4 regions of the Bradyrhizobium sp. 2TAF24 genome follow, and region 2 is predicted to be linked to each of the others. Evidence: riboswitches for the same ligand, from Rfam matches in the RefSeq annotation. Region 2 holds a riboswitch; each other region holds the start of a gene.

Evidence for each region. Region 2 has a riboswitch for cobalamin ahead of AB4Z37_RS15950 (TonB-dependent siderophore receptor). Riboswitches for the same ligand answer to the same signal wherever they lie in the genome.
Region 1: another riboswitch for cobalamin. It lies ahead of AB4Z37_RS10255 (ribonucleoside-diphosphate reductase subunit alpha); the one in region 2 lies ahead of AB4Z37_RS15950 (TonB-dependent siderophore receptor).
Region 3: another riboswitch for cobalamin. It lies ahead of AB4Z37_RS03750 (TonB-dependent receptor plug domain-containing protein); the one in region 2 lies ahead of AB4Z37_RS15950 (TonB-dependent siderophore receptor).
Region 4: another riboswitch for cobalamin. It lies ahead of cobG (precorrin-3B synthase); the one in region 2 lies ahead of AB4Z37_RS15950 (TonB-dependent siderophore receptor).

Annotation. Positions count from the first base shown of each region.
Region 1 covers NZ_JBFRFW010000005.1:151,404-156,721, reverse strand. The annotation lists gene AB4Z37_RS10255 (ribonucleoside-diphosphate reductase subunit alpha) at 1-1,956, opposite strand, end outside; cobalamin riboswitch at 2,079-2,310, opposite strand; gene AB4Z37_RS10250 (nuclear transport factor 2 family protein) at 2,432-2,794, opposite strand; gene AB4Z37_RS10245 (helix-turn-helix domain-containing protein) at 2,944-3,690, shown strand; gene AB4Z37_RS10240 (sulfite exporter TauE/SafE family protein) at 3,752-4,510, shown strand; gene AB4Z37_RS10235 (carbohydrate porin) at 4,707-5,318, shown strand, end outside.
Region 2 covers NZ_JBFRFW010000009.1:154,326-159,643, forward strand. The annotation lists gene AB4Z37_RS15945 (PepSY domain-containing protein) at 1-501, opposite strand, end outside; gene AB4Z37_RS15950 (TonB-dependent siderophore receptor) at 504-2,780, opposite strand; cobalamin riboswitch at 3,082-3,306, opposite strand; gene AB4Z37_RS15955 (NAD(P)H-dependent oxidoreductase) at 3,629-4,936, shown strand; gene AB4Z37_RS15960 (enoyl-CoA hydratase/isomerase family protein) at 5,167-5,318, opposite strand, start outside.
Region 3 covers NZ_JBFRFW010000002.1:106,489-111,806, reverse strand. The annotation lists gene AB4Z37_RS03760 (FecCD family ABC transporter permease) at 1-444, opposite strand, end outside; gene AB4Z37_RS03755 (hypothetical protein) at 494-658, opposite strand; gene AB4Z37_RS03750 (TonB-dependent receptor plug domain-containing protein) at 685-2,649, opposite strand; cobalamin riboswitch at 2,752-2,946, opposite strand; gene AB4Z37_RS03745 (hypothetical protein) at 2,930-3,232, opposite strand; gene AB4Z37_RS03740 (Lrp/AsnC family transcriptional regulator) at 3,785-4,288, opposite strand; gene hppD (4-hydroxyphenylpyruvate dioxygenase) at 4,411-5,318, shown strand, end outside.
Region 4 covers NZ_JBFRFW010000019.1:7,880-13,197, reverse strand. The annotation lists gene AB4Z37_RS25985 (precorrin-2 C(20)-methyltransferase) at 1-288, opposite strand, end outside; gene AB4Z37_RS25980 (precorrin-8X methylmutase) at 291-920, opposite strand; gene cobG (precorrin-3B synthase) at 920-2,086, opposite strand; cobalamin riboswitch at 2,307-2,520, opposite strand; gene AB4Z37_RS25970 (NAD(+) synthase) at 2,646-4,706, opposite strand; gene AB4Z37_RS25965 (alpha/beta fold hydrolase) at 4,815-5,318, opposite strand, start outside.

The DNA.
Region 1 (5,318 bases), on a different contig from region 2:
CAGGTTGGAGCGGCGCGCTTCCGGGATGGTGTAGAAATTGACGTCGATGACGTTGTCGAGCATGCGCACCGCGGTCTTCACCGTGCGGGCGAGCTTGGCCTGGTCGAGGCCCTGCGCGGTGACGTGAGCGGCGAGGTTGACCGAGCCAAGGTTGCACACCGCGACCTCGGTATCCGAGGTGTTGAGGGTGATCTCGGTGCACAGGTTCGAGGAATGCACGACGCCGATGTGGTTCTGCGGCGAGCGGATGTTGCAGGGATCCTTGAAGGTGATCCAGGGATGGCCGGTCTCGAACAGCATGGTCAGCATGCGCCGCCACAGGTCGACCGCGCGCAGGGTCTTGGACACGCGCATCTCGCCGCGCGCGGCCTTGGCCTCATAAGCCTCGTAAGCCACGGCGAACGCCGGGCCATAGAGATCGTGCAGGTCTGGCGTTTCGTCGGGCGAGAACAGTGTCCACGGACCATCGCTCGCGACACGCTGCATGAACAGATCAGGCACCCAGTTGGCGGTGTTCATGTCATGGGTGCGGCGGCGGTCGTCGCCGGTGTTCTTGCGCAGGTCGAGGAATTCCTCGATGTCGACATGCCAGGTTTCGAGATAGGCGCACACCGCGCCCTTGCGCTTGCCGCCCTGGTTGACCGCGATCGCGGTGTCGTTAGCGACCTTCAAGAATGGCACCACGCCCTGGCTCTCGCCATTGGTGCCCTTGATGTGGGCGCCGAGGCCGCGCACCCGCGTCCAGTCGTTGCCGAGGCCGCCGGAATATTTCGCCAGCAGCGCATTGTCCTTGATCGACTTGAAGATGCCGTCGAGGTCATCAGCCACCGTGGTGAGGAAGCACGACGACAGCTGCGGCCGCAGCGTGCCGGCATTGAACAGCGTCGGGGTCGAGGCCATGAAGTCGAACGACGACAACAGATCGTAGAATTCGATGGCGCGCGCCTCGCGGTCGATCTCGCGCACCGCGACGCCCATGGCGACGCGCATGAAGAACGCCTGCGGCAGCTCGAAGCGGGTGCCGCCGGCATGCAGAAAGTAGCGGTCGTACAGCGTCTGAAGGCCCAGGAACTGGAACTGGTGGTCACGCTCGGGCCTCAGCGCCGCCGCAAGGCGGCCGAGATCGAAGCGGCGCAGCTCGGGGTCGAGCAGCTCGTGGCTGATGCCGGTGTCGATGTAGGCCTTGAAATAGTCGGCGTAGAGGCCGGCCATGTCGGCCTGGCTCGCCTGCTGGTCGCGCTTGAACACGAAGCTCAGCGCCTCGCGGCGCAGCGCGTCCAGCAGCAGCCGCGCGCTGACATAGGCGTAGTTCGGCTCCTGCTCGATCAGGGTGCGCGCGGCCATCACCTGGGCCTGCGCCAGCTCCTCCGCGGTCATGCCGTCATAGAGGTTGCGGCGCGCCTCGCTCAGCACCGGCACTGTCGCGACGCCGTCGAGGCCGTCGCAAGCCTCCGTCAGCACGCGCTCCAGCCGCGCCTCGTCGAGCGGACGCAGCGCGCCGTCACGGCCCTTGACGCGCAGCGCCGGCGCGGCGGGCGCGGTCTCGGTCACGCCGGCGTCGCGGCGCGCCTTCGCGCGCTCCTCGCGATAGAGCACATAGGCGCGCGCCGCCTTGTGGTGGCCGCCGCGCATCAGCGACAGCTCAACCTGGTCCTGGATGTCCTCGATGTGGAGCGCGCGCTGCGAATCGACGCGGCGCGTCAGCGCGGAGACGACCTGCGCGGTCAGCTCCTCGACGATCTCATGCACCCGGCGCGACGCCGCGGCGGCATGGCCCTCGACCGCGAGGAACGCCTTGGTCATGGCCACGGCGATCTTGCCGGCCTCGAACGGGCTGACACTGCCGTTGCGGCGGATGACATGGAAGGCCGGCGCGGACGGCGACACGCCGGCTGCGCGCGGCACCGGCAGCGACGGCAGATGACCATTGGTAATGGCTTCGGCAGACAAGGACATTCGGCAACCCCTTTTTCGATCTTGTTTCGATCTTGGGGCTTGGGCCGAGGGGACGCTGCGTCAGGGCGGCGGACCTTGCGGCCAGCCGTCAGCGAGCGGCCACCGGGACACCCCGCCCGTGGACGTTGTTCACTGTCACAGGCAGGTCTCCTGGCTTCGGGTCATCGCTTCGGTCCGCCTTCCCGGAACTCCCTCGCGGAAGCATCCAGTGGCTGGTGGGACCGAGACTCGCCGTTACAGTTGCGGGGGCAGCACCGGCCTTGCGCCGACCAGATCCCTGATCGGCGCGCACCGGTTTCCCTCTTAGCTTCCGAAGATTGTGATCCCGAAAGAACCGTGACCACTACATCTGGTATGAAGACTCGATTCGGGTCAATAGAGCTGGGAGGTTTTTTGCAAACCGCAGAATAGCGGGGATGGTCCGTGCCCCGCCGGCCCCGCAACCCGCGCCGAGCGGGCGGGCGATCGCCGCGCCTTACGCTTTCGGCGGCTCCGGGTTGTAGAAGAAACGTTCGCGGAAGATGCGATCGCCGCGCCATTCCTGCAGGGCGACTTCGTCCACCCGGCGGACATGGCCGTCATGGTCGGTCAGCTCGAACACCCAGTGGATCGCCACGCGGTCGCCCTCGACCACGGACGCCATCGCCTTCGAATCAATATGGCGCATGCGCGCCAGCACCCCGCGCTCGCGTTCGACCAGGACATCGCGCCCGACACGCGGCGGAGCGGCATTCTCCTGCATGCTGGCATCTTCGGTATAGTAGCGCTCGATGGCGCCGGCGTGATCGCCGCTTTCGACCACTGCAATGAACTCATCGACGCGCGCACGTGACGGCATGATATTTCCCCAACTGAAAAACGGTTCCCCGCATGCAAGATAGGCGGCGCTGGCATGTTCTCAAGAACCGACCGCTTCAAAAGCCGCGCGGCATGCGATAAAGCGCTCTTCCACGCCGCTCGCGGACCACAATCACCACCGCTTCGACCATGCCGAACAATCTTCGCTACGACTATGTCGGTCATCGCTGGCTGCTCGAAGGCGCCGACTGGATCGGCCGCCGGCCCGACGGGCTGGAGCTGCATTATCACGACGAGGTGCAGGTGTCGGTGGTGTGGAACGGGCATCGCGACTTCCGCGTCGGCCGTCATCCGTTGCAGCTCGCCCCTGGGCAGATGCTGCTGGTGCCGCAGCGGCGCGCGCACCGCGCGCTGCCATCGCTGCGCGGCGAGCTGCGCTCCACCGAGTTTTTCCTCAAGGCCGAAAGCCTGCCCGACGCCACGCGGCAGCTGTTGCTCGCGAGCGACTACCTCGTCGCCGACGAGCCGAGCCTGTTGCAGGCGCAACCCGACGACGTCGGCGACATGATCGTGGGATGGGTGCGCGACGGCGCGCCGCCGCCGCGCTGGCACGGGCCGCGCGCCCGCACCGGCGTCGATTCCGAACTGCTGGATGCCGCCACGCGCTACGCCAGCATCACCGAGGCGGCCCGCGCGCTGTCGTGCAGCCGCGAGGGCTTCATCCGCGCCTTCGCGCGGCATGCCGGCATGACGCCCCACGCCTACAGGATCAATGAGCGGCTGAATCGCGGACGCGACATGCTGCGCCGGCGCGAAAGCATCTCGGACACCGCCTACGCCACCGGCTTCAGCGACCAGAGCCATTTCGGCCGCCTGTTCCTGCGCTATTTCGGCGCCACGCCGGGCCAGTTCCGCGCCGCGCACGCGCCGAACTGAGCGATCACTTTCGTTCTAGAGCCCTCCTGCCCGCCGTGGTCCAACACCGGCGGAGGCCGACATGACGTTTTCCGAAATCACCCTGCTCACGACCGCGGGATTTGCCGCCGGCGTGCTGAACGCGATCGCCGGCGGCGGCACCATTTTCACGTTCTCCGCCCTGCTTGCGGTCGGCGTCCCGCCGGTAGCAGCGAACGCCACCAGCGCAACCGCGGTGGTGCTCGGCTCGGTGGCCTCGGCCGTCGCGTATCGCCGCGAGATCGCGGCCGCGTTCCGCAAACTACTGCCGCTGTGCGTGATCTCCATGCTCGGCGGCGGCATCGGCGCGGCGCTGCTGCTGTGGTCCGGCGACCGCACCTTCCGCGCGCTGGTGCCCTGGCTGCTGCTGTTCGCGACGCTGCTGTTCGCCGGCGCACGGCAGCTGCAGAAGGTGGTGCAGGCCCGCGCCGCCTTGAAGGCGAACGCCACACAAACCGACCTCGCCTTGCCGGCGCAGGGCCTGGTCTCGATCTATGGCGGCTATTTCGGCGCGGGCATGGGCGTGATGATGCTGGCCTCGCTGTCGCTGTCGCGCGACAGCGACTATCACGCGGTGAACGCGGCGAAGAACCTGCTGTCGATCGTGCTGCAGGCGGTCGCGGCTGTCGTGTTCCTGATGTCGGGCATCGTCGATCTGAAGCTCAGCCTGCTGATCGCGGTCGCCAGCATCGTCGGCGGCTGGAGCGGGGTCGTGGTCGCCCGCCGCGTGCCCGAAGCCGTGGTGCGCGGCGCCGTCATCGTCAGCGGCCTTACACTGTCGCTCTGGTACTTCGTGACCTGACGGCCGGCCGCGCGCCCCGCCCGGCTTCCCTCCCGATCGTCCAGCCGCTCGCGGATCCGACACCGGTCCGCGGGCGCACTTGCGTGCCTTCTGCGAATTATTCGCAAGTAACTTGCCAAGCTCCCACCGATGTGTTGAATTCAGTTGCAAGTAATTCTTAATTGCATCTCTCAGAGGACATCAGGTGGACGTTTCAATGCGATGGCAGGCCCTGCTGGGCGGTTTGGCTGTGGTGTCGCTGGCCGGCGCAGGACCGGCCCGGGCGGCGGACTCCGCACAGGCATCCCAGGTCGCGCCACCCCCATTCGACTGGAACGGGGCGTATGTCGGCGCCCATGCCGGCTTCGGCCATGGCAGCGGCCGGGCAGCGATCGAAGACGGCGCGGCGGCGACGCAAGGCTTCGGCGGCATGGTCGGCGGCGTGCAGGCCGGCGCCAACCGTGTGCTGCCGTCAGGCCTCCTGCTCGGCATCGAGATCGATGCGATGCAGCCGAACGCCTATCCCTCCAACGGCGCGGTGTGGTCGGGCACGACCGCGGATCACAGCTTCAGCGAGCAGATCGACACCATCGCCACAGTGCGCGGCCGGCTCGGCTATGTGGCCGGCGACTGGATGATCTACGGCACCGGCGGACTTGCGCTGTCGTCGAGCCAGGTGACGCGCAATTCGCTCGCCGGTGACGGCGACCTCACGCGCGCCCTCACCCGCACCGGATGGGCGGCCGGCGCCGGCATCGAATATGCGCTGTCGCGCGACTGGAGCGCGCGCGTCGAATACCTCTACACCCGGTTCGGCAGTCGCAGCATC
Region 2 (5,318 bases):
GGCGGCATCGCCGAGCCCCACCAGGAACAGCGGCCGCAGCGGATCATAGCGCGCGGTGACGCTCCACTGGTCGCGCGTCACCGTGTCGAGCAGCTCCGGACGTGTGGACGCAGGGTGATGCGCTGAGATCGCCAGTGCCTGATCGGCGGTGATGGCGTCGATCGCGTGGCCATCGGTCGCGGCGATGACGGCGCGGCGTCCGTCCCAGGTCGTGATCCGGTACACCGGCGTCGTATCCAGCATCGCGAGGCGCAGCTCGCGCGGATAGGTGGTCGCACCGGTGAGCGCCAAAGCGCGGTCCGGCGTCACAGCCACCTTGTCCCAGGCGACGGGCGGCAGTGCCGCCCATCGCTCGGTGTCACTAAGCTGCGGAAACGCGACATACATCATCACCACGCCGGACACGAACCACATGGCGAACAGCAGGCATGTGGCAATGCCGATCCAGCGGTGGATGATATAGAGCCAGCGTTTGGCCCGTCGCACGATCCGCAGGTTCATCGTCAGAACTTGACGTTGACCGACAGTTCCGCCGTGCGCGGCATGCCCAGCAGCCACTGGCCGCTGTAAGGCGCCGACACGGCATAGACCTTGTCGAACAGGTTATAGACGCGCAGCGCCACGGTGGTCTGTGCGTCCGGCTGCCAGCGCAGGCCGGCGTTGACCAGTGCGTAGGACGGCCGCTGCAGCGTGTTGCCGGCGTCGGTGTACATCGACCCGACCACCTGCACGCCGGCGTTGGCCGACCAGTTCGGCGCGAAATTCCAGGTCACCCAGGCATTGCCGACCTGCTGGGGCACGTTGAACGGCACATTGCCGGCATAGTTGACCAGCTTGCCGCCGACGACGGCGGAGAAGTTGTCGTACTTGGCGCGCAGCAGCGCGACATTGCCGTCGACCCGCCAGGCGTCGTTGAGCGTGAGGCCGAGGCTCGCCTCGATGCCGCGCGACGACTGCTGGCCGACCTGCAGCGACGGGCCCGCCAGATTGGTCGAATCCGGAATCAACAGGTTGTTCTTGACGATGTCGTAGGCGGCGAGCGTCCACTCGCCGCGGCCGCCCCAGAACGACTGCTTGACGCCGACCTCGACCTGCCGGCCGGTGGCGAGCTGGAAGTTCTTCTGGCTGGTGTTGAGTGTGATCAGGTTGCCGACCGGGTCGACGGCGGTGGCGTACTGACCATAGAACGCCAGGTTCTCGATCGGGGTGTAGACGAGGCCGGCGCGCCAGCTCGTGCCTGACAGCGAGGTTTCGAAGCTGTTGGCGGGGATGCGGTCGTCGGTGCGGTTGACGGTCGGCCGGTCGAAGCGCACGCCGCTGACCAGCGCGAGCTGCTCGGTGAGCATCAGGCGATCCTCGGCGAACAGCGCGTACTGGTTGGTCAGGGAATGGTAGCCCGGCGTCGTCGGGCTGGTGGTCGCCGAGAACAGGCCGGGATCGAAGTTGAGGAGCGGAACGTAGGTCTGACCGTTGTAGGGCGAGTTGTTGACGTGGGCGAAGGTGATCTGGTTGACGTCGAAGCCGGCGACGAACTCGTTCCTGAAGCCGAAGATGTGGCCGCGCAGCGTCACGTCGGTGCGGGTGCCGAGCTGGGTCTGGTCGTGGAAGATCTCGATATAGCTGTTGCGGCCGATGAGGCCGGTCGCCGGGCTGAACGTATAGGCCTCGATGTCGCGCCAGTGCCGGTTGCTGGTGAGATAGTAGGTGGTGTTGCGCACCGAGACGCCGTCGGCGACGTCCCATTCGGTCTTGAACTGGGTCCAGTTGTCCTTGTAGCGGATCTGGCTGTCCCATGTGTTGTAGTTCTGATAGCGCAGCGCGGTGTCGAGCGTGCCGTTGATCAGCGGGGTGCCGAAATAGCGCGACGGGCTGCGGTCGCCATAGTCGTTCGATAGCGTGAAGGCGAGGTTGTCGGCCGCCTGCACCCGCACCGCGGCGGAGACCGCGACATTCGAGGTCCTGTCGCGGTCGACATAGCCGTCGGACATATTGCCGGTGGCGGCGACGCGGTAGGAGACATTGGGATTGATCGGGCCGCCGCTGTCGACCGCAAGCCGCCGCGTCATGTTGGTGTCGAGCGAGACCTCGGCCTCGTTGTGCGCGGTGGTGATCGGCTTTTTCGGCACGACATTGACGATGCCGCCGATCGCGCCTTCGCCGTACATCACCGAGGCCGGGCCGCGCATCACCTCGATCTGCTGCGCCGTCCAGGTGTCGAACGGGAAGGTGACGGTGCCGGCGCCGACATAGAAGCGGGTGCCGTCATACAGCGTCATCACCGAGTTGCTGCCGGCGAAGCCGCGGGTCGCAAACGACAGCCCGCCATTGCCCGGTGCCGGGGTGGCGGTGAAGCCCGCCGCGTTCTGGGTCACGGCGTCGAGCACGCTGTGCTGGCCGCGCGCGGCGATGGTGTCGGCGCTGATCACCTCGACGCTGGCAGGCGTCTGCAGCGGGGTGAGGCCGAGGCGGCTGCCGCTCGCTGCGGGTGCAGTGAGGTGCAGCGCGGTCGCGGGCGGTGCGGATGACGCAGGTGCGTTGCCCGCTGACGTCGCGGCGGTTGCGGCAGGCCTCGGTCGGGTGCGCGTCGCGCGTTCGGCGCGCCTGCTGGCGGCGCGTTTCGGTTTTGCCTGTGCCGGGGGTGACACTTCGATGGTGTCGAGCCGGCCGGGTTGGGTCGCGCCCTGGGCGGAGACTTCGGCGGGCAGCAGCAGTGACGACAGGGCGATGGAGCAGAGCAGGGCGGCGCGGCGGCGCGGCGCTGCGATCGGACGGACAGACATTGGGTTTGATGACTCGCGTGAGGATCAGTGGCGGCGATGTAGTGTATGTTATGTTATAACGTTACATACGCCTGGTGAGGCACGCAATGGGGCGAGGCCGGCGACGTGCGCGCAGCCGACATCGCTGCCGAATGTCTTGGATAAGGGAGATCGGCGCCGTGCGACGGCGCTGTCATGGAAGGGAAGATCATGAGTCGGGGACTCGCGGTGAGCGTGGCACGTCACCGCGAACGCAAGCCGCCCCGGTCGCCCTACGGCGACGGATCGGCTTCCACCAGGACGCCCCGCCCGATGTGCTCGCGTGTGACCACGGCTGACGGCAGGTCTCCTGGCTCGCGGGTCGTCGCTGATCGTCACCTTCCCGGGCGAAGCAGCCCAGTGGCTTTGAGCATCACCGCCCGTGATTACGGGCTGCGTGCTGACGATCGGCTCGCCGCTTACAGTTGCGGGGACAGCTGCGGCTTGAGGCGAACCTGCACCGCATTCCCTTTTGATCCTCGGAAGGAACCGTCGCCGCGACGATAGGCAGTGGTTCGGTGGGCGTCAATCGACTCGATTGTCGATGCACATGCTTTGCTGTGGCAATAGGTCTCACCGTCGCGGCGGTGACGGCAGGCGGCCGGTGCGCCCTGCGCGGCAGCGATGGCCTCGGCGCCGTCGCGTGGCGTCGTCGTCCGCGGCCGCGCGCCGCCATGCGCCGGAGTTGTCCAGCTCACGCGGGAGGTCCTGCGCAGGTTGACTCGCGAAGGCGTGCGCCTATGGTTCGCGGGCCAGTTCGATGGGCGCGCGTGCGACAGCCCATCCTCGTGCCGCCTGCGCCGGCCTGACCATCATAAAGACGACGCTTCATGAATCTCCATCATCTGCTGCACAAGCGCCTGTCCGCCGGCCGCCCGGTTCGCGTTGCGCTGATCGGCGCCGGCAAGTTCGGCTCGATGTTCCTCGCCCAGGTGCCGCACACGGCGGGCCTCGAGGTCGCCGTCATCGTCGACCTCGATCCGGAGCGGGCGCGCGATGCCTGCCGCACGGTCGGCTGGGATGCGGCACGGATCGCCGCGACGTCGTTCACGAAAGACGGTCTTGCGGCGATCGGCGATGCCGCTGTCGAGGTGGTGATCGAGGCGACCGGCAATCCCGCCGTCGGCATCCGCCATGCGCGTGCGGCGATCGCCGCCGGCAAGCATATCGTGATGGTCAATGTCGAAGCCGACGTGCTTGCGGGTCCGCTGTTGGCGGAGGAGGCGCGCCGCGCGGGCGTGGTCTATTCATTGGCCTATGGCGACCAGCCGGCGCTCACCGCCGAGCTCGTCGACTGGGCGCGCGCCACCGGCTTCCGTGTCGTCGCCGCCGGCAAGGGCACCAAGTACCTGCCGCTCTATCACGACGTCACGCCGGCCGAGGTGTGGAAGCATTACGGCCTCAGCGCCGCCGAGGCGCAGTCGGCGGGCATGAACCCGCAGATGTTCAATTCCTTCCTCGACGGCACCAAATCCGCCATCGAGATGGCGGCGATCGCCAACGCTACCGGCCTCGACGTGCCGTCCGCAGGCCTTGCGTTTCCGCCCTGCGGCGTCGACGACCTGCCGCATGTGCTGCGGCCGCGGGATGCCGGCGGCGTGCTCGAACGCGCTGGTGTGGTCGAGGTGGTGTCGTCAGTGGAGCGCGACGGCCGTCCGGTGTTCCGTGACCTGCGCTGGGGTGTCTATGTGGTGCTGGAGGCGCCGAACGACTATGCGGCGGATTGCTTCCGCCAGTACGGCCTCAAGACCGACGCCAGCGGGCGCTATGCAGCGATGTACAAGCCGTATCATCTGATCGGGCTCGAATTGAACATCTCGGTGCTGTCGGCGGCGCTGCGCGGTGAGCCGACCGGGCAGGCGCAGGATTTCCGCGGCGATGTCGTCGCGGTGGCCAAGCGGTCGCTGCGCGCTGGCGAGATGCTGGACGGCGAAGGCGGCTACACGGTGTGGGGCAAGCTGATGCCGGCCGCCGACAGCCTCAAGGTCGGCGCGCTGCCGATCGGCCTCGCCCATGGCGTCAGGCTGGTCAACGATATCGCCCATGGCGGCGTGGTGCGCTGGTCCGATGTCGCGTTCGACGCCAGCAACGAAACCGTCGTCTACCGCCGCGCCATGGAAGCACGCTTCGCCGGCTGAACGGCGCGCTGGTTTGTGTTCGGCGTGGCTATCGCCGCGTCATCACCGGGCCGCCGCCAACGGGTCCGCGCGAAGCGCGGCCCGATGACAGGCTCCGCGGCGAGACCCGGTGATCCAGCTTAAACTGGTGCATGCTATGCTGGGAGCGAGATGGATGCGCGGGTCAAGCCCGCGCATGACGTGGTGAGTGTGGCTGGCGCGACCGGTCAATTGGACCGCCGCAGGATATTTCAGATCTGGGTCTTCTCCGCCGCCGCGCTGCGGAAATCCGGCTTGCGCTTGCCGAGGAAGGCGCTGACGCCTTCGCCAAATTCCACGCTGCCGAATGCCACCGCCTGCGCCGTTGCCTCGGTGGCGAAGAAGGCCTCGATCGGTTCATAGG
Region 3 (5,318 bases), on a different contig from region 2:
CAGCAGCCCGGCATTGCGACCGGCAACGGCAAGCAGTGCGAACACCGAGATGAAGGCCGCGATGATCGCGGCCACAGGCAGCACGTAGGAACGGACGTCGGCGAGGCCGAGCGCGATCATCAGCACCGCACCGAAGGCAGCGGACTGCGGCGCGCCGAACAGCGACGGTGATGCCAGGGGGTTGCGCAGGAGCCCCTGCAGCGCGGCGCCGGACAACCCAAGGATGCCGCCGATGGCGAAGGCGAGGATCGCGCGAGGCAGCCGGATCTCGCGAACGATGATCAGGTGTACGTCGCTGCCGAGGCCGAGCAGGGCTCTGACCACGGTCGCCGGCGCGAGCTTGACCGGACCTACTCCCAGCGAAGCGACAAAAAGCGCGCTCGCAAGCACAGCAAGGATCAGGGGGGCCGTGAGTGAAGGCCGGGCGGCGCCGGGGGCTACCATGTCGCGTTGACCCCTCCATGGGCGATAGGCCCGATTGTCTCGTGGTTGGTCACGTCCAGGTCGCTTGCACTGAGGATGTGTCGCTTGCACTGAGGATGTTTTGCGCCGCGGGCGTATCGGCAGTCATCTTGCTCCAGACCTGATCAGCGGCCATGTGGCGGAAGACAGCGATGACGGCGGCACCGAACCACAAAGCATCGTCGCGTGCAAGCACGCGACGATGCTTCACCGGTTTCCAGGCTATCTTACGCCATAGCTGGCGACACGAACGCCACCGAAGATCCCGAAGCCGGGCCGCAGGAATCCGGTCGGGTCCTGATAGCGCTGGTTGAACAGGTTATCGATGCGCCCGAACAGTTTCATCTGGTCGTTGATGGTGTAGTCGGCCGCGAGGTTGACGACGGTGTAGCCCGGTGCGGTCATCCGCGGGATGGAGAAATCGCGGCTGCTGTCGATGAAGCTGCCGACATAGAGCACGGTTCCCGATACCGACAGCACCGCAGAGGGCGACCAGTTCGCCGTCACGCTCGCCTTGTTCTTCGGACGTCGCAGCAGTTCGAGGCCGGTCGTCTTGTCGATCGCGCGGGTATAGGTGTAGTCACCGCGCAACTGAACGGTCTCGGAGACGGTCCAGGTCGCGAACGTCTCGACGCCTTCGGTTTCTGCCGCGCCGATATTGACATAGGTCGAGCTGAAGGTCGCCGGGTTCGACACGGTGTTGATCAGGTCGGTGATGTCGTTGTGGAAGTAGGTGGCGCCGAAGCGGAAGCGGTCGCCGACCGGTTGCTCGAAGCCGGCGTCGTAGCCGGTGCTCTGCTCCGGTTTGAGGTTCGGATTGGCAAAGAACAGGAACGACGGATAGTCGACATAGAGCTGGCTCAGGGTCGGGGCCTTGAAGCCGGTGCCATAGCTCGCCTTCAGCCTGGTCTCGGTGCCTGGAATGATGTAGGCGGGCACCACGCGCCAGGTGGTGTGGTCGCCGAAGCGGTCGTTGTCGTCGAGGCGGATGTTCGACACCACGAACAGCCGCTTGAAGAATTCAGATTGCAGCTCGAGATAGGCGCCTTTGTTGACGTTCTCGGCGAATACCGTGGCAGTGTTGAGCTGCTCTCGCTCGTGCTCTGCGCCGATCACCAGGGTCTGCGCCGGCAGCAGGGCCAGCACGCCACGCCAGTCATATTTCACGCGATCGCCGGTGTTGGTGGAGTTGCCCGCGCTCGGATCGGCATTGAAATTCCAGTGGCTGGCGTAGTTCACGCCGAAATAGTTCTTGAAACGGCCGTCCAGCAGCGACCATACGCCCTCGGCGCGGGTGAAGATCTGCCGTACCTGCTGCGTGCTCTGGGTCGGGCTCGGTGTGCTGGAGAAGGTGACGGGATTGAAGGTGTCGCCGGTGAAGCGCAGCGTCGCGTCGGTGTAGCGGGCCGTGACGTTGAGGGCGAAATCGTCGGTGACGTCGACGCCGAGCTTCGTGGAGTATGTCATGTTGTCATACCAGTTGCCGATCGCCCGCTGCCCCGGCGGCAGAAGCTCGGATGGCGTGACCGGCGTGTTGGATGACGCGAAGTGTGAGACATTGAAGGCGTAGCTGATGCGGTCCTGTGATCCGCTGAGGCCGACGTCCTGGTTGAACGTGCCGAACGAGCCGCCCTCGATGCTGGCGGTCGCCCGCGGCGGACCTTCGCCCTTCCTGGTGGTGATGGAGATCACGCCGCCGATCGCATCGGCGCCGTAGAGGCCGCTCTGCGGTCCCCGCAACACCTCGATGCGTTCGATGTCGCTGGTGAGCAACTGGCCGAGATCGAACACGCGGTTGACGTCGCTGGGATTGCTGACGTCGATGCCGTCGATCAGCACCTTGGTGTGGTTGGCGTTGGTGCCGCGGATGAACACGGCGGTGAGGCCGCCGGGGCCGCCGCTCTGGACCACATTGAGCCCGGGCACGGTGGCGAGGGCGTCAGGCACCGTGCGCCGCTGGTCACGCTCGAGGTCCTTGCCGGAGATCACCGTCACCGAATTGCCGATCTGCTCGGCCGGCGTTTCCGTCCGCGTGGCGCTGACGACGATCTCGGGCAGATTCTGGGCCGCCGTCGGCGCCGGTTGAGCGCGGGCCTGGGAGATGGCGGTGAAGAGCAGTGGTGCGGCGATGGAGGTGACCACCGCCTGGCGGCGGCGCGACTTTGACGCAGTGAAAACAGCAGACATGGAGCCCTCGGTTGACGGCAGTGGCACGTCACAGCAACCGGGGCCCATGCGAGCGTTCACCCTCATGGAACCAATGCCTGTACTCCCCGACCGGCATCGTCGCGTGTGACCACGTTGACGGCAGGTCTCCTGGCTCGCGAGTCATCGCTGCGCCATCGCCTTCCCGGGTCCGAGGGCCCAGTGGCAACGGATGGCTGGCTCGTCGCTTACAGTTGCGGGGGCAGCTGCGGCATCGGAGGGGATCCTCACCGCATTCCCTTTTGATCCCAAATGGGAACCGTCAACCAGACGTTAAGATTTGGCCGTGTCGGGCGTCAATAGCCGCCGGCTGCGGTGCGGCAGGGCGGCTGAAAGTGTTGCGCGTTTGTCTCAGAACGCGACGTGTCAGCGCGGTGCGGTTAACCTTTGGAACGACATTGGAACGAAACACGCCCGAATCGGCCGAATCGCCATGGCGCTCGATCGCGCCCGCCTCATCTGGGGATTGCGCGGATGCGCGGGTACAAGATGAAGATCGGGCTTCGGCACCGATCACGATCGTTTCATTATGCGGCGTGCTGCAATCGTTAATTTCGCGAGACATGGCCGGGCTTGTGTGCGCCTGTCGCCGCCAGGTGCCGTCACGATCAGTGGCATCGCGCAGAACAAGGCATTTGTGTCGAAATGTAACGAACCGCGCTCGTGCCGTTAACATTTCGAACGCTGCCGGAACGAAACGAGGGCGAATCGGCCGAATCGCCGTGATCGTCGATCGCGCCCGCCTCATCTTGGGACCGGCGAATGCATGGCTACAAGATGAAGATCGGCTTCGGGACAGATTGCGATCGCTTCATCGCGCGACGTGTCGCAATCGTTAATTTTCGCGAGAGGCGGCCGGGCTTGGTGTGTACCTGCAGCGGCCAGGTGTCGTCGCCAGCCAGCGACTTCGTGCAGAACAAGGCATTTGTGTTGAAATGTAACGAGCGCGATGAGCGCCTTTAACGTTTCGAACAACGGCGGAACGAAACAGGGGCGAATCGGCCGAATCACCCGGGCGCGATACCAGGCCATGCTTGATCTGGTGATGTCGGCCGCATGCACCACAACATGGCGTTGGCGTCTTTTCAGTCGTGGCGACGCCCGACGTCTCAAATCGTTAACGCCCGCCAGCGGGGCGCGGCCGGCCAAGCGGCAGCTTCCGCGTGGTCTTGAGGCAATCCAGCACGATCGACGAGCGCACATGGGCGACGCTGTCGTGCGGCATCAGCACATTGTTGACGATGTCAGACAAGCTCTTGAGGTCGCGCAGTGCGATCTTGAGCATGTAGTCGGCGTCGCCGGTGAGGGCGAAGGCCTCCTGGATATCGTCGACCCGCAGCACCAGGTCACGAAAGCGCTTGGCGTTGTTCGGCGAGTGGGTGGCGAGCGTGATGTGCACCAGGGCGATGACATTGAAGCCCAGCGCCTCATTGGCGAGGTCGGCATGATAGCCCTGGATGATGCCATCCTCCTCGAGCCGGCTGCGGCGGCGCGAGCACTGCGAGGCGGACAGGCCGGCGATATCAGCCAGCTCCTGGTTGGTCAGGCGCCCGTCATCCTGCAGGGCGGCGAGAATCTTCAGATCGAAGGCGTCGACCGCGACGGTTCCCATCGATGTCATGCAGAAGAAGCCTCCTAGATGCACAGATCGTGCGTGTTCGTGCCGGAAAGCGCCCCATTATGCATGAACATTGTGTCCGATGTGAATGAAAATGTCGGCATCAAAGTCCAGGGAGAGCCGCGATGGGTCCGTTTCCGCACGATGCGCCAGCCGCCACCATTTCCGACCACAACCCGATGGGGACCGACGGCTTCGAGTTCGTCGAATACGCCCACCCGGAGCCGGAGCAACTGCATGCCTTGTTCCGCCTGATGGGGTTCACCGCGGTGGCGCGGCATAAGACCAAGGCGATCACTGTGTACCGCCAGGGCGACGTGAACTATCTCGTCAACGAACAGCCGGGCACTCACGGCCACAGCTTCGTCGCTGCCCATGGCCCGTGTGCGCCGTCGATGGCGTTCCGGGTGGTCGATGCGCGTCGCGCCTATGAACGCGCCATTTCGCTCGGCGCCGAACCAGCGGACATTCCGTCCGCGCAGAAGACCCTCGACGTTCCCGCGATCAAGGGGATCGGCGGCAGCCTGCTGTATTTCGTCGATCAGTATGGCGCCAAGGGTTCGGCCTACGACGCCGAGTTCGAGTGGCTCAATGGCCGCAATCCGCGGCCCGAAGGCGTTGGCCTCTATTATCTCGACCATCTCACCCACAACGTCCATCGCGGCCGCATGGATGTGTGGACCGGCTTCTACAGCCGTCTGTTCAACTTCCGCCAGATCCGCTTCTTCGACATCGAGGGCCGCGCATCGGGCCTGTTCTCGCGGGCGCTGACCAGTCCCGACGGCAAGATCCGAATTCCGATCAACGAAGACGCCGGCGATGCCGGGCAGATCGAGGAGTATCTCCACATCTACCGCGGCGAGGGCATCCAGCACATCGCCTGTGGCGTGAAGGACATCTATCGCGCCATCGAAGCGTTGCGCGCGGATGGCCTGCCGTTCATGCCGTCGCCGCCCGAGACCTATTTCGAGCGGGTCGACCGCCGGCTGCCCGGGCACGGTGAGGACGTGGCGCGGCTGCAGAAGAACGGTAT
Region 4 (5,318 bases), on a different contig from region 2:
CGTTTCCGCGAGCCGCGCCAGGCGCTCGGCCCACGCATCGTAGAAGTCGGCCAGAAGACGCACATAGTCCGGGCTGTCGAAGGCGATCTCCGTGGTCACAGGATATTCCATCGGATATTCGCTGACATCCTCAGCCAGCATGCCCTCGACGATGCGCCGGGCCTGGCCGGGACGCCCCTTCTTGCGGAAGTAGGCGACATGTCGCGCCGCGCGGATCTCGCGGTCGGCGCGCACGCTCATCAGATCGGGATCGCCCGGCCCGAGGCCGCAGCAAATGATACGTCCCATGGTTATTCGCTCCGGCTCGCCAACGCGTTGACCGCGGCAACGGTGATCGCCGAGCCTCCCAGGCGCCCTTCCACCGTGAGGGCCGGCGTGGGTGGACCGGCCATCAGCGCCGCCTTGGATTCGGCGGCACCGACAAAGCCGACCGGGCAGCCGATGATCGCCGCCGGTCGTGGACAACCGCGATCATCCAGCATGTTGAGAAGGTGAAACAACGCGGTCGGCGCGTTGCCGATGGCGACGATCGCGCCGTCGAGATGCGGCCGCCACAACTCCAGCGCGGCCGCGGAGCGGGTGTTGTGCATCGCCTTTGCAAGGCCCGGCACTGCCGGATCACCGAGCGTGCAGATGACGGCGTTGCCGGCCGGCAGCCGTGCACGCGTGATTCCTTCCGAGACCATGCGCGCATCGCAGAGAATGGGCGCGCCGTTCTGCAAGGCGGCGCGCGCGGCACTCGCCATGCCCGGCGTGAAGCGCACATGGCGCTCGAGCCCCACCATCCCCGCGGCATGGATCATGCGCACCACCACCGGTTCCTCGTCGGCCGAAAAGCGCGCGAGGTCGGCCTCCGCCCGGATGATCGAGAAGGATTGACGATAGATCGCCGCGCCATCGGTTTCGTAGACATGCGGCATCAGCGCCCTCCCACCAGAATCGCGGGATCTGCGACCAGATCTGCCTTGCTCAGTCCATGCCGGACAGGCGCATCCCGCGTCGAGCCGTCGCGAATGAGATCGAACCCATTGGGGGTCGCGACCAGCGTGATCGATGCAGGCCCGGATTGGGCACAGCCCTTGGCGCACCCTGAAACGTGAAGCCGGGAATCGGCTGCAAGATACGGTGCAAGCGCAGCCACCAGCGTCCGTGTATCGGCCAACGCCTCGCTACAGGCCGGCGCGCCGCTGCAGGCGACGACACGCAGCCGCGGATCGTCGGCGCGCGTGATGAAGACGTTGTCGTCGCGCGGCATCTCCTGAAGTCCCTCGGCCAGGATCATGCGCCATGGCGTCAAGCGCAGGCCCTGCACCCGCCCGGCAAGATCTGCAAGCGCGGCGTGGGTGAGCTGCCCGAACGCCACGCCGATCATCACGCCAAGCGGATAGCAGGCGGGATGCGGCACGGCGCGGGCGCGCGAAAGCCTGACATCCGCACGAAAAGCTTCCGGCAGGCGCGCGCCGGCGCCGAGATGCGCGGCCATCCGCCGGCGTCCGTTCGCAGCGCCTGCCGACGTCACGAACCACTCGGCAAGGGCCAGCGCGGCGGGCACCGCCTCTGCCCGTGTCACAGCGCAGCCTCGCTCGACGCCATCGGCCCGCACGATCAGCCCGCCGGCGATGTCGCGTTCGATCCGAATATCGGCGGACGCGCCGGTCAGCACCCGCTCCTCACCGCAATCAACGGCAAAGCCGAACTTGGTCGGAAGGCCGGCGGGACCAACCGCAAGCGCGCCTTCGAGTTCCGCCGCGAGCGCGGTGACATCATCGCCTGCCCCCCAGAATGGCGTTACCAGGATGTTGCGCCGCGCCTCGGCCGCGCCATCTGAATCGAGCAGCCCAAGCCGCGCCAGTCCGTCGATCAGCGGCGTGTGGCTGGCGTCGCTGACGCCCCTGATCTGAAGGTTGGCCCGGCCGGTCAGGTCGATCAGGCCGTTGCCATACCGTTCCGCGAGCGCCGCGACGCCCGCCGCCTGCCGTGCATCGATTCGGCCGCCCCGTGGCCGTATCCGGACCACCAGCCCATCCCCGGACTGCATCGGCCGCAGCGCGCCGGGGCACCAGCCCTTGATCGCGACGGCGCTCATGAGACGGCCCGCGAGGCGGTCGCGGCACGCCACATTCCGAGGACCGTGCGCCGATCACGTGCGATCCCGCCGGTGCCCGGCATCTCGCCGGCATGGCAGGTGACACAGACATGAAGCGTGATGGTCATCGCCCTCTTGGAAGTTTCGGTGGGAGGCGATGAGGCGCGCGAACCGATGATTGCAAGGTTCGCTCCCCCGTCGCGGAACACCCCGTCCGCCGGTTTCAAGCACTGCGTTGGCAGGTCTCCCGGCTTGCGGAGCGGGGTTTTCCCTTCGATCCCGCCTTCCCGACCCGGTCGGGTCAGTGGCCTGTGGGCATCTCTCCGGTCACGGTCGCGGGGGCGGCTGCACTTCGGGCCCTGCCTGATGGCACGAGCCCGATCGCATTCCCTCTTCGCCTGTCTGGGACAGGAACCAACGGCGGTACCATTTGCCCAAGCCCGCGACTTGTCAAGCCATCGGGCCCGCAAGATGATGGGACGGCGGCAAATAGCGGCGGATACATATAGCGTGCCGCCCGGCTCGTCCGGCACCGACGGCGCCCATCAGGCCCGTCGCGTCAGGGCGCTTTGATCACCTCGCGCGGCACGTTGCGGTCGAGATCGTCGAGCCACACCGCGGCATTTCCGTCCGACGGCGCGCGCCAGTCGCCGCGCGGCGACAACGCGCCCCCCGCGGACACCTTGGGACCGTTCGGCATCGCCGAGCGCTTGAACTGGCTGAAGGCGAAGAAGCGCCGCACGAACACCTCGAGCCAATGGCGAATTTCGCCGAGGTCATAAGCCCGCCGCATCGGCGCCGGAAAGCCCGGCGGCCACGCGCCCGCCCCGACCTCCTGCCAGGCCCGCAGCGCCAGGAAGGCGATCTTCGACGGGCGGAAGCCATAGCTTAGTGTGTAGAACAGATTGAAATCCTGCAGGGCATAGGGGCCGATCGCGGCCTCCGTGCTCTGCGGCTTCTCGCCGGCCCCGACCGGCACGAGCTCCGGCGAGATTTCCGCCGCCACGATCGCCGTCAACGTCTTGCCGACCTCGTCCGGAAACTGTCGCGAGGCGACGACCCAGCGGATCAGGTGCTGGATCAGCGTCTTCGGAATGCCGGAGTTGACGTTGTAATGCGACATCTGATCGCCGACGCCATAGGTACACCAGCCGAGCGCGAGCTCCGACAGATCACCGGTGCCGATGACGATGCCATGATGATGGTTGGCCAGGCGGAACAGATAGTCTGTGCGCAATCCGGCCTGCACGTTCTCAAAGGTAATGTCATAGACGGGTTCGCCACGGCCGAACGGATGCGCGATCTCTTTCAGCATCAGTGTCGCCGTCGCCCGGATGTCGAGCTCGGAGGCGCTGACGCCGAGCGCGCGCATCAGGTCCCAGGCGAATGTCTTGCTCTGGTCGCCGGTCGCGAAGCCCGGCATCGTATAGGCGAGCACGTTGGTCCGTGGCAGGCCGAGCAGATCGACGGCCTTGGCGGCGACAATCAGTGCATGGGTCGAATCCAGTCCGCCCGACACCCCGATCACCACCCGCTTGGTGCTGGTCGACCGCATCCGCTGCACAAGGCCTGCCACCTGGATGTTGTAGGCTTCATAGCAGTCCTGCTCGAGCCGCGCTTCATCGCTCGGCACGAACGGAAAGCGCTCGATCGTCCTGAGAAAGCCGACATCCGCCATGGGCGGCTGCAGCGTGAACGCGATCCGTCGCCAGCTCTGGCCACGCCCGTCGCGCTGACGGGCGTTGTCGTCGAAGGTGCCCATCAGCAGCCGCTCCTGGCGCAGCAGGTCGAGGTCGACATCGGCGAGCGTGATCTGCCCTTCCTGAGCGAATCGTTCGCCTTCGGCCAGCAGGACGCCGTTCTCGAAGATCGACGTCTGCCCATCCCAGGCGAGGTCCGTCGTGGATTCGCCGGCGCCGGCGGCGGCATAGACATAGGCGGCGAGGCAGCGTGCCGAGAACGACTGGCACAGCAGCGCGCGCGACCGCGCCCGGCCGATGGTGATCGGGCTGCCCGAGAGGTTGAGCAGGACGCTCGCTCCCGCCAGCGCCAATTCCGCCCCCGGCGTCGCCGGCACCCACATGTCCTCGCAGATCTCGATGCCGACCGTGAGCCCGGGGACGTCGTCGGCCGCAAACAGCAGGTCGACGCCGAAGGGCGCAACCATACCGGCGATCGCGATCTCGAGCCCCGTCATGCCCGCACCGGACGCGAAATGGCGACCCTCGTAGAATTCGCGATAGGTCGGCAGGTAGGTCTTCGGCACCACGCCGAGAATCCGTCCGCGGTGTATCACCACGGCGCAGTTGTAGATTCGCGCGCCGAACCGCAGCGGCGCGCCGACCACCACAACGGTCATGAGTTCCGTCGATGCCCGCACAATGTCTGCGACCGCCCGCTCGACCGCGTCCAGCAGCGGCACCTGCTTGAGCAGGTCCTCGATGGAATAGCCCGACAGGCATAGCTCCGGAAATACCGCGACCGCGACCGAGCGCGCGTGACAGGTTCGCACCGCGTCACAGATGGCGGCTGCATTGCTGGCCGGATCGGCGGGGCTGCAGACCGTAACGCAGGCCGCCACACGTGCAAAACCCTGGCGGTAAATCGCGTGAAAGCTCATGTCGGCGCTTGAACTCCTGTTGTCCGCCGACACCATTGCCGATCGCGCTGAAGCGGGCAAGCGCGCCGGGCGACGCCACCCGGAACAACGGTCATCCGGGCCTTCACTTCAAATGGACGCCACGTCGCGCGGGCGCTGCCGGGGAAGATCGTCGCGCAGCCATCGGGCGACCCGCCGCCACGCGCCGGCGAGCGTCCTGCGGCCGATGAAAAGGCCGAGATGTCCGGATGGCACGATTTCGGCGCCGATGAAGGCGCGTGGTGTTCCCACATGCGCCGCCGTCGCCATCGCCTGTTCGGCCGGCACGATTTCGTCGCTCGCCCCGATCAGCAGAAAGACGGGTGTGCGAACCTCGCCGAGATGAATCTCCCGGCCGAGCGCGGTCCACAGGCCTGCCGGCAGCCGATTGTCCCTGAAGATCCAGGTGACAGCCTCGAGATAGAACGTCCCGGGCAGATCCAGCGTCGCGGCATGCCAGCGCTCGAACCGCTCCCGCAGCAGTCGATCACCCGGCTCGTCGGGAGACAGATTCCGCTGCAAGGCGGCTTCCACCTCGGGCGGGCGGCTCCACAAGTGGAGCAACTGCTCACCCTGCACCAGACCTCCTCCGCC